DNA from 2 places in the Gordonia sp. B8661-1 genome. Region 2 is predicted to be linked to the other one. Evidence: predicted binding sites of a transcription regulator. Region 2 holds the regulator's gene; the other holds the start of a gene.
The links. Region 2 encodes LexA, which represses DNA repair genes until DNA is damaged. Its sites were predicted from a motif close to CGAACANNTGTTCG; they were not measured.
Positions count from the first base shown of each region.

Region 1: a site for LexA is predicted at 3,045-3,058, ahead of AC4JJG_RS01935 (HNH endonuclease signature motif containing protein). Genes of this name have one in related genera too.

Region 1 covers NZ_JCAHRL010000001.1:408,338-413,269, reverse strand. The annotation lists gene metG (methionine--tRNA ligase) at 1-1,430, opposite strand, end outside; gene AC4JJG_RS01935 (HNH endonuclease signature motif containing protein) at 1,482-2,999, opposite strand; gene AC4JJG_RS01930 (PadR family transcriptional regulator) at 3,150-3,512, shown strand; gene AC4JJG_RS01925 (hypothetical protein) at 3,509-4,222, shown strand; gene AC4JJG_RS01920 (glycoside hydrolase family 65 protein) at 4,302-4,932, opposite strand, start outside.
Region 2 covers NZ_JCAHRL010000003.1:305,509-310,440, forward strand. The annotation lists gene AC4JJG_RS08870 (DeoR/GlpR family DNA-binding transcription regulator) at 1-23, opposite strand, end outside; gene ptsP (phosphoenolpyruvate--protein phosphotransferase) at 244-1,911, shown strand; gene lexA (transcriptional repressor LexA) at 1,921-2,640, opposite strand; gene AC4JJG_RS08885 (LysM peptidoglycan-binding domain-containing protein) at 2,901-3,473, shown strand; gene nrdR (transcriptional regulator NrdR) at 3,604-4,074, shown strand; gene hrpA (ATP-dependent RNA helicase HrpA) at 4,104-4,932, opposite strand, start outside.

The DNA.
Region 1 (4,932 bases), on a different contig from region 2:
GTGGATTCCGGCATCACGGGCTGTGCGAGCAGGGCGACGATGCGCACCACCTCGGCGCACACGTAGAGAACGGTGCCGGTGCGGTCGAGGTCGGTTTTCGCGAGCTTCCACGGCTCCTGTGCGGAGATGTAGCGGTTGGTCGCGGCCAGCGTCGACCAGAGCGCCTCGAGGCCCAGATGTATTGCCTGCGAGTCGAAGTGGTCGCGGACGGTGTCGAGGAGGCCGTCCGCCTGGGCGAGGAGCGCGCTGTCGTCGGGCGTGAGGTCGCCGGGGTGGGGTACGGTGCCGCCGAAGTATTTGCCGATCATCGACAGTGTGCGTTGTGCGAGGTTGCCGAATTCGTTGGCGAGGTCCGCATTGATGCGGGAGATGATGGCCTCGGTCGAGTAGGAGCCGTCCTGGCCGTAGGAGACCTCGCGCAGGAAGAAGTAGCGCACCGGGTCGAGCCCGAATTCCTCGATGAGTGCGTCGGGGTCGACGACGTTGCCGACGGATTTGCTCATCTTCTCGCCCTTGTTGAACAAGAAGCCGTGTGCGAACACCCGTTTCGGCAGTTCGATGCCCGCGCTCATCAGGAAAGCCGGCCAGTAGACGCAGTGGAAGCGGATGATGTCCTTGCCGATGATGTGGAGGTCGGCGGGCCAATACCGCTGCAGTGTCTGGCCGTCGTCGGGGAATCCGACGCCGGTCAGATAGTTCGTGAGGGCGTCGACCCACACGTACATGACGTGTTCGGGATGTCCGGGAACCGGCACGCCCCAGTCGAAGGTGGTGCGGGAGATGGACAGATCGTTCAGGCCGCCCTTGACGAAGCTGACCACCTCGTTGCGCCGGACGTCGGGGCCGATGAACTCGGGATGGTTCTCGTACAGTTCGAGCAGTTTGTCCTGGTAGTTGGACAGCCGGAAGAAGTAGGTTTCCTCCTCGGTCCAGGTCAGTACGTGCCCGGAGTCGGTGGCCACCCGTTCCCCGGCGTCGTTCACGGTCGTGTCGGCTTCGTTGTAGAAGGTCTCGTCGCGAACGTCGTACCAGCCGGAGTATTTGTCGAGGTAGATGTCGCCGGCGTCGGCCATGCGCTGCCAGATCGCTTCGGAGGCGCGTTTGTGGTCGTCGTCCGATGTACGGATGAAGCGGTCGAAGCTCGACCCGAGGCGTTCCTGCAATGCCTGGAATCGGTCGGAGTTCCGGTTGGCGAGTTCGGCCGTCGGGACGCCTTCGGTCTCGGCGGTTTGCTGCATTTTCTGGCCGTGGACGTCGGTGCCGGTGAGGAACCGGACGTCGTATCCGTCGAGTCGCCGGAAGCGTGCCAGCGCATCGGCCGAGATGTACTCGTAGGCGTGACCGATGTGCGGCGCTCCGTTCGGATACGCGATCGCGGTGGTCAGGTAGTACGGTTTCCCGTCGCCGTGCGAATTCTGAGCTGAGGCCATAGTGCTGCCCAGAATACTGGGTGACCTGCGCTGCACCTCGGGGAGCCGTGTTCATCGTGGCGCCGCCGGGTCGACGCCGCGCTCGTCGCGGTCGCGCCGCCTGACACAGGGCGCCGCGAGCACCTGGCGCAGGCCCGGTTCCGTCCGGCTGCGGGAGGGCGGCGGTCGACGAAGGAGTTCGTCGACGAGGTGGATGTGGTTGGTCTTCGGTGTGTCGGGTGGCACTCCGCCAGTGGTGTTGCGTCTCCAGCCGTAGCGTCCGCGGTCGGGGCCGGTGCGGATCTTGATGGTCGACAGTTGTCCGGTCTTGGGTCCGACGAGTCGGTTGTGTGGTGGGCAGGCCGGGGCCATGGCGTTGGCGTCGGTGGTGCCGCCGTCGGTCCAATCCTGTTCGGCGTGATGCATTTCGGTGTGGGAGAACGGTCGCGGACACCCCGGTACCGAACACCCGCCGTACTGGACGAAACTCATGAACCTCTGGGCCTGGTTGGCCAATCGTTTGGCTCGACCCAGATACAACGGCTCGTTGGTGTGATCGGCGAACACCGCGAGATACATCTGGGATTCGGCTGCCAACTTGATCACGTCGGAGATGGGCAGATCGGCGCCGGTGGTGGTGTGGCCGAGGCCTGCGCGTTCACGCAGTTCGCTCTCGGTGATCTTGATGATCAGGTGTGGTGGTAGCCCTCGATGGCTCTTGCCGAGGACACCACCATCCAACGCGCAGCGCAGCAGCGCCTTGAAGGCGTCGTGCTGACGCTCCGACGCACCACGCGAATCCCGTTGTGCCGCTTCCTTCACCCGCTCCGGATCTGCCTCATCGACATGCCCGATCGGCGACTGATCGTCGTCGGGATTGTTCATCCCGGGTGCGGCCCAGGCTGCCATCACCACATCGAGCATGGCTCGGGTTTCGGGGTCGAGATACCCGACGATCTTCGACATCTGTTGCACATCAGGATCGAGCACCGACAATCGGCGGCGTCGTTTCCGATCACGGTCGTCGGTCAAGGATCCGTCCGGGTCGAGATGAGCGAGGATGCGTGCACCGACCTGACGAATACTTTTCGGTGTCAACTCTCGTGCATATTCAGCAAGCGTCGATTCCGCGGCTTCCCGGTCCTCGACCGACACCGCCGCGGGCAGCTTCTTCATCACATCGAGCACAGCACCGACATGATCGGGGTTGATCGCACCTTCGGCCAAAGCGGTTGCGGTGTCGGGACATTCGGGCTCTTTCACCTCGCCCTGCAGGGTGTAGGTGGGCATCAGTCCGCTCATCGCATCCATGCGACGGCGGAAGTCGGTGATGCGTAGGCGCGTAAACATGAAGTCCTGGATCGAACGACAGCCCGCTGATCGGTGTGCGTCACGATCGGATACATCCATCACCCGCCGATGCCCCGCGAACGCCATCCGCCGATACAACCGCTCATGCGTTTCGGCCAACTCGACAAGCTCGGCTTCCGAACACGACTGCGACGACGCGGCAACGATGCCATCGACCAACGATTCCAGCTGCGCGTACATGTCCGTCAGCGATGACGACAGTTCGACCGATGCGGTCATATGGTTCACCCCCCGATGCCATGACCTGCGAATAACCGACTATATCGAACACACGTTCGATAGTCAAGCCGATCGTGTGTGCCGCGGCCGCGGCCGCAACACCGCATCGGTATCTTGCAGAGCACGCTAGTGCGGGCTAGCATGTTGAGCATGATAGCTACCGAGAGGCGAAGCCTTGTTCTTCGCGGAGTACTGGACCTATGCCTCCTGTCGCTATTGCGGCAGCGGCCGGTGTACGGATATGAGCTCACCGAGCGGTTGGCAGAACACGACCTGGTGGTGTCGGGCGGCTCTGTGTACCCGCTCCTGACGCGGTTGGAAAAAGCCGGCCTCGTGACCTCGGAGAAGAGGCCGTCGCCGAGCGGGCCGCCACGGAAGTACTACTCACTGACCACCGACGGCATCGACACGCTCGACAGCGGGACAGCGGAATGGCTCACCGTATCCACCGGCGTCACCGCGATTCTGCAATCCACGAACTCGACCCACGTCGACCAGAAGGAAACGGCATGAACAACGCGCTGACAGACCACGACCAGACCGCCCGGAACGGTGGCAACACTGACTTCGGCGAGATACTGACCGAGGCGAACCGGCAGTGGCGCCACATCGGGGTACGCAGAACCGACCGGCACGAGATGCTGACCGAACTCGACGAGGAGCTCTGCGCGGCGTACGCCGACGGTTACAGCCCGACCGCAGTGCTGGGTGATGACCGGCCCGAGATGTTCAGACAGTGGGCGCACGAACGTGGAGTATCCGGTCGTGCCCTACGTTTGCACCTGCTTGTCCCGGCAGCGCTGGCGGGGATCGCCGTCGGCCTGGCATTCATCGTCGGCGCAGCGTTCCTGGCGTTTGCCGGAAAATCCACCTTCTACCCGGGCGAGCTCCTGGCCCCGCTGTACGCGATGTCCGTGGTCTTCGCATATCTCTGCGCGCTCGTATTCGGTCGCGGCGCACTGGCCGCCGTAGGCGATCCGCACACCGGGGCAACCGTGAAGTGGCTGGCCGCCCTGCTGCCGATTGGCGCCGCGCTCACCACCGGCGCCGCGGTCGCTCTCGCGTGGTGGAGAGACTTCAGTGCCACGACAGCGGTGTTCTCGGCTGTCATCGTCGTAGCCGTCGCCGGTCTGGCAGTGACCATCGGGCTCGCTCGCCACGTCGCGGTCACAAGGGCGCAGGTCCGCCCGCAGGCAGCCGTCGACGGCGACGGCGTGGATTAGGTCCGCACCTCGACGGTGCTGCGCGCCGAAGCCGTTGTCGCCGTGGATGACTCCGTCGTCGCCGACTCGGTGGATCAGGTTAGTCGAGCCGGCGGTACGGCTCGCAGCCCGGTGGTGCCTTCGGCGGTTCGAGTTGCTTGATCTCCGGAATGTCCATCGTGACGGGCGCGTCCTCCTCGAGGGTGAACTGTTCGCCGTGATGGGACAGGTGAATCGGTGGCCCCGAGAGCAGTCGGTAGGTTGCCGACTTCGGATCGATGGCAACGACGATCTTCGATTCGCCGACGATCATGCGGAAGGACAGATACGACAACCTGCTCGGCAGTCGGGGGGCGAAGGTGATCTTGCCGCCGAAGTCCCGCATGCCGCCGAATCCGGCGACGCAGTCCGTCCAGGCACCCGCGAGGGCCGCGATGTGCAGGCCGCTCGACACATTGCCGTGCAGGTCATGGAGGTCGGTGAACACCGACTCGCACATCAGGTCATAGGACAGGTCGAGGTAGCCGACCTCGGCCGCGACGACGGCCTCGCAGCACGCCGACAGTGAGGAGTCGCGCACCGTCAGCGGGTAGTAGTAGTCGAAGTCGCGCAGCTTCTGTTCAGGGGTGAAGTGATTGCCGAACATGTACAGCGCGAACACCATGTCGGCCTGCTTGACGACCTGCTTGCGATACAGGTCGTAGTACGGATAGTTCAGCAGCAGTGGGTAT
Region 2 (4,932 bases):
TGCTGCCGCTCCTCGGCGTACATGGGCGCCTCCTCGGGGTCGGGGACCGGCATAGTGGACTCAAACCGTGTGTTCGTGTGGGTTTGAATGTTGATACCTCTGTGTTTACGCCTGTCTATGTGGATTCGTCAAGGATTATCTGTAAGCTGGATCACGATTGGTCGTATCTCGGAGGACGGCGCGGACGCGGAGGCGCGTGTGCAGGTCACCGGGGCGGGAACGGGTCGGGAGATAGGGTGTGCTGTGGCTGCGAAGCATGTGCTGAACGGGACTCCGGTCGTCGGCGGGAAGGCCTACGGGCCTGCGGTCCGGCCGGGGGTCCGCCCGACCTATGACCCCGAGGGTGCACCGGAGGTCGCCGAGGATCAGCGGGACGCGGAGGCGGAGCGGTTCACGAGCGCCGCCGCAACGGTGGCCTCCCGGCTGCGTGACCGTGCCAGCAGCACCACGGGTGCGGCGAGCGAGGTTCTCGCGGCCACCGCCGGACTTGCCGAGGATCGGGGCTGGGTGGGTGCCGCGACGGCCCTGATCGCGAAGGGCACGCCGGCGCCCGCCGCGGCAGCCGCCGCCACCGAACAGTTCGCCGCCATGTTCACCAAGCTCGGCGGGCTGATGGCCGAACGCGTCACCGACCTCAACGACGTCCGTGACCGAGTGATCGCCGAGCTGCTCGGTGAGCCCGAACCCGGTGTGCCCGAACCGGATCAGGCGTCGGTGCTGCTCGCTGACGACCTCGCGCCCGCCGATACCGCCGGATTGGATCCGGCGGTCATCATCGCGTTGGTCACCCGGCTCGGCGGACCGACCAGCCACACCGCCATCATCGCGCGGCAGCTCGGCATCCCCTGTGTGGTGGCCGTGGCCGGGCTGTCCGAGATCCCCGCGGGAACACCGGTTCTCGTCGACGGCACCGAGGGCACGGTGGAGACCGGCGTCGATCCGGCGACCGCCGCGGAGGCGATCGAGGAGAGCCGCCGGAACGCCGAGAAGATCGCCGCGTGGTCGGGGCCCGGACGCACCGCCGACGGCCATGAGGTGGCGATCCTCGCGAACGTCGCCGACGGCAAGTCCGCGCGTGCGGCGACCGACCGTCCGGTCGAGGGGATCGGGCTGTTCCGTACCGAGCTGGCCTTCCTCGACCGTGCGGAGGCGCCGACGGTGGACGAGCAGGCGTCGCTGTACCGCGAGGTGATCGACGCCTTCGACGGTCGCAAGGTCATCATCCGCACGCTGGACGCGGGTTCGGACAAACCCCTCAAATTCGTGGATCAGCCTCGTGAGGAGAACCCGGCGCTGGGTGTCCGCGGCGACCGGATCGCGCTGGCGCACCCCGAGATACGCGCCACCCAGCTCGATGCCATCAAGGCCGCTGCCGAGGGTGCCGCGTCGGCGCCGTGGGTGATGGCCCCGATGATCGCGACACCGGCCGAGGCCGCGGCGTTCGCGACCGAGGTCCGCGCCCGGGGACTGGTACCCGGCGTGATGATCGAGATTCCGTCGGCCGCGATCATGGCGCAGCAGATTCTCGCGGAGGTGGACTTCGTGTCGATCGGCACCAACGATCTGACGCAGTACACGATGGCGGCCGATCGGATGTCCGCGGACATGGCCACTCTGACCGATCCGTGGCAGCCCGCGGTGCTCCGGCTTGTGGCGGAAGTGGCGCAGGCCGGAAGCGCTGCCGGCAAACGCGTCGGTGTCTGCGGCGAGGCGGCCGCCGATCCCGTCCTGGGCTGCGTGCTGGTCGGTCTCGGTGTGTCGTCGCTGTCCGCGGCCCCCACCGCGGCCGCCGCCGTGGGGGCGAGGCTCGCCGAGGTCACCCTCGATCAGTGCCGAGCGGCCGCGACGGCGGCGCTCCCGGCGGCGTCGGCCGCCGAGGCCCGCGCCGCCGCGCGAGACGCTCTGGGCTGAAAGGGTCTGTCAGATCCGGCGCATCACGGTGACGACCTTGCCGAGTACGGCAGCGTCATCACCGGGGATCGGGTCGAACAGAGGGTTGTGCGGCATCAGCCACACGTGACCGTCCTTGCGCTTGAACGTCTTGACCGTCGCCTCGCCGTCGATCATCGCCGCGACGATGTCGCCGTTGTCGGCGACGCTCTGCTGACGGACGACGACCCAGTCGCCGTCGCAGATCGCCGCGTCGATCATCGATTCGCCGACGACCTTCAACAGGAAGAGTGACCCCTCGCCGACGAGTTCACGGGGGAGTGGGAACACGTCCTCGACGGCTTCCTCGGCCAGGATCGGGCCGCCCGCGGCGATCCGGCCGAGCACCGGCACGAACGTCGGGGTGGGCAGCTCGGCTCCGGTGGACGAATCATCGGGCGGCGTGGTGTCGCCGTCCTGGATGTTCACCGCGCGTGGCCGGTTGTGGTCGCGTTTGAGCAGCCCCTTGCGCTCCAGGGTGCGGAGCTGGTGTGCCACCGAGGACGTGGAGGTGAGCCCGACCGCGTCGCCGATCTCGCGGATGCTCGGTGGGTAACCGCGCTCGCGAACCGACTTGCGGATGTAGTCGAGCACCCCGCGCTGGCGGGGGGTCAGCGCGGCCTCGGCGGCCTCCGGGTCGGCGATCGGGGCGTCCGGGCTCGTGTCGGAATCGCGTCCTCCGCGACTCCGGCCGCCGGTTTTGTCGGTCATCGTGTTCAGTCCCTTCTCGGACGATTCTGCAGGTCTGACGGGTCTGGAAAGTCGGTCTGCGCAGGTGATCGGGGTCGTCCCCGAGCTCCCGGTGTGCCCGAGAGTAGCCGAACGAACGACCGTCTTCAAACATTTGTTCGACGTGTTGCGGGACTTTGTCGGTGCCGCGTGCTACAAATCGAACATAGGTTCCATCGACCAGATGTTCGATAAGACGTTTGTTCGACCGGACATCATCGACCCGAGCACAGGAGAGCACGATGAGCACCGCAACGCTGATGAGCCCCGCAGCCCCGTCCGGCGCACGACGCGTCCCGGCGTCGCCGGTACGGACGGCCGAGTTCGAGATCCCGGCACCCGCCTCGCGGACGCGGCGCGCCCCGTCGACCTTCGTGCCCGCGGGGCCCTCGGTCCGTCCGCGCGGCAGCGCTCGTACCGAGGCCCGGCGTCCGGACGACCGCCGCCCGGTCGGCGCATCGCCCGCCGTGGCGCGGCGTCCGGCGGGCACGCGCTGCGCCGCACCGGCGGTCGATCGGCGCGTCGTCGCACGCCGTCGTGCCGCCGCGGTGGCCGTGCTGGTCGGCGTGGGCCTGGCTCTCATGGTGTGGGTCGTGGGCATCGTCGGCTCGAACTATGCGGCCTCGGTGGCCCCGGCTCCGGCCGGCACCGAGGTGGTGCATGTGCGGCAAGGGGATTCGCTGAGTTCGATCGCCGACCGGGTGGCGCCGGACATGCCCCGCCAGACCGTCATCGAGGAGATCATGGCGCGCAACGACCTGTCGTCCTCCGGTCTGCGTGTCGGACAGGCGCTGGTGACTCCCGCATACCACTGAACGGAGACCACTGAGGACGGAGCGGAACCGATAGGACGGTAGTCTCGTGACAGAGGGCCCAGCCGGAAACCGGCACGGCGCACCGTCGATTCGCTGCGCCGGCGTGTCCCGAGATGTGCGTGAGGACGACATGCGCTGTCCGTTTTGCAAGAACGACGACACGAAGGTCGTTGATTCGCGAGTCACCGATGAAGGTCAGGCCATCCGCCGGCGTCGGGCATGCGCGCAATGCGGCCGGCGCTTCTCCACCGTGGAGAGCGCCGTGTTGTCGGTGGTCAAGCGCAACGGCGTGACCGAGCCGTTCAGCCGGGAAAAGGTCATGCGAGGCGTGCGTCGTGCCTGCCAGGGTCGGGACGTCGAAGAGGGCGCACTCGCCCTGCTCGCCCAGCAGGTGGAGGACACCGTCCGGGCGTCGGGATCGGCCGAGATCCCGAGCAACGAGGTCGGATTGGCGATCCTCGGGCCTCTCCGTGATCTCGACAAGGTCGCGTATCTGCGATTCGCGTCGGTGTACCGCTCGTTCGAGTCGGTCGAAGACTTTCAGCGCGAGATCGACGACCTCCAGACGGAGTCGGCTCCGGCCGGCGACTCCGTCCACTGAGGCGGGCGCGGCGGTCCGCCGCGATTCCGTCAGCGAAACTGCTCGAGGGCACGTAGGGCGCGCTTCTCCGAGATCGGATACGCGGTGCCCAGACGCTGCGCGAAGAGGCCGACGCGAAGTTCCTCCACCAACCACTGCGCGAAGTCGTTGAACGCGTCGCGACGTGCCGCGGGGAGCTGTGCAAGGCGCTGATTCCAGTACGCGATGACCCGGTCGACGGCATCGAGGCCGGCCCGATCCCGGGCGGGGGCGAGTGGCAGATCGTCGAGGCGTGACGTCGCGGCGTCGAGGTAGCGCGGCAGTCGCTCCAGATGTGTGCGTGCGGTGTCGCGTACGAAACCGTCGAAGATCAGGTGATCGAGCTGCTCGGCCACATCATCGGCGGCCACGGTGCCGGTCTGTTCCTCGATGGCGGCACGGACCGGCGACACGCGCCGCAGGGCGTCGATCGCGGCGGTGAAGTAGGCCGGCGCGGCATCCGACACCTCGTCGCGCACCGAATCGGTCAGCGCGCGAAATGATTCCGGAGATCGCACGCCGGACAGGTCGCGGCCCGCGAGGGCGTCACGAATGGCGCGGCGGGTGCAATCGGCGACGAGATCGTCGACGCTGCCATAGGGGCTCTGGCTCAGCGCGAGACGTCCGGCGGGGTCCAGGGTGGACACGATCTTCTTCGGCAGCACGGGCAGAGCGCGATCGAGCAGGACCACGATCGCGTCGGCGATACGCCGGTCCCGGTCGGCGGCCGATGTGGCCTCCGCGAGACTCACGGCGGGGGCGCCACCGGGACCCGGGACGACATCGAGCGTGGGATAGCGGGTGACCTGTTGCCCGGCGACCGTCAGTCGACGCTCGGCG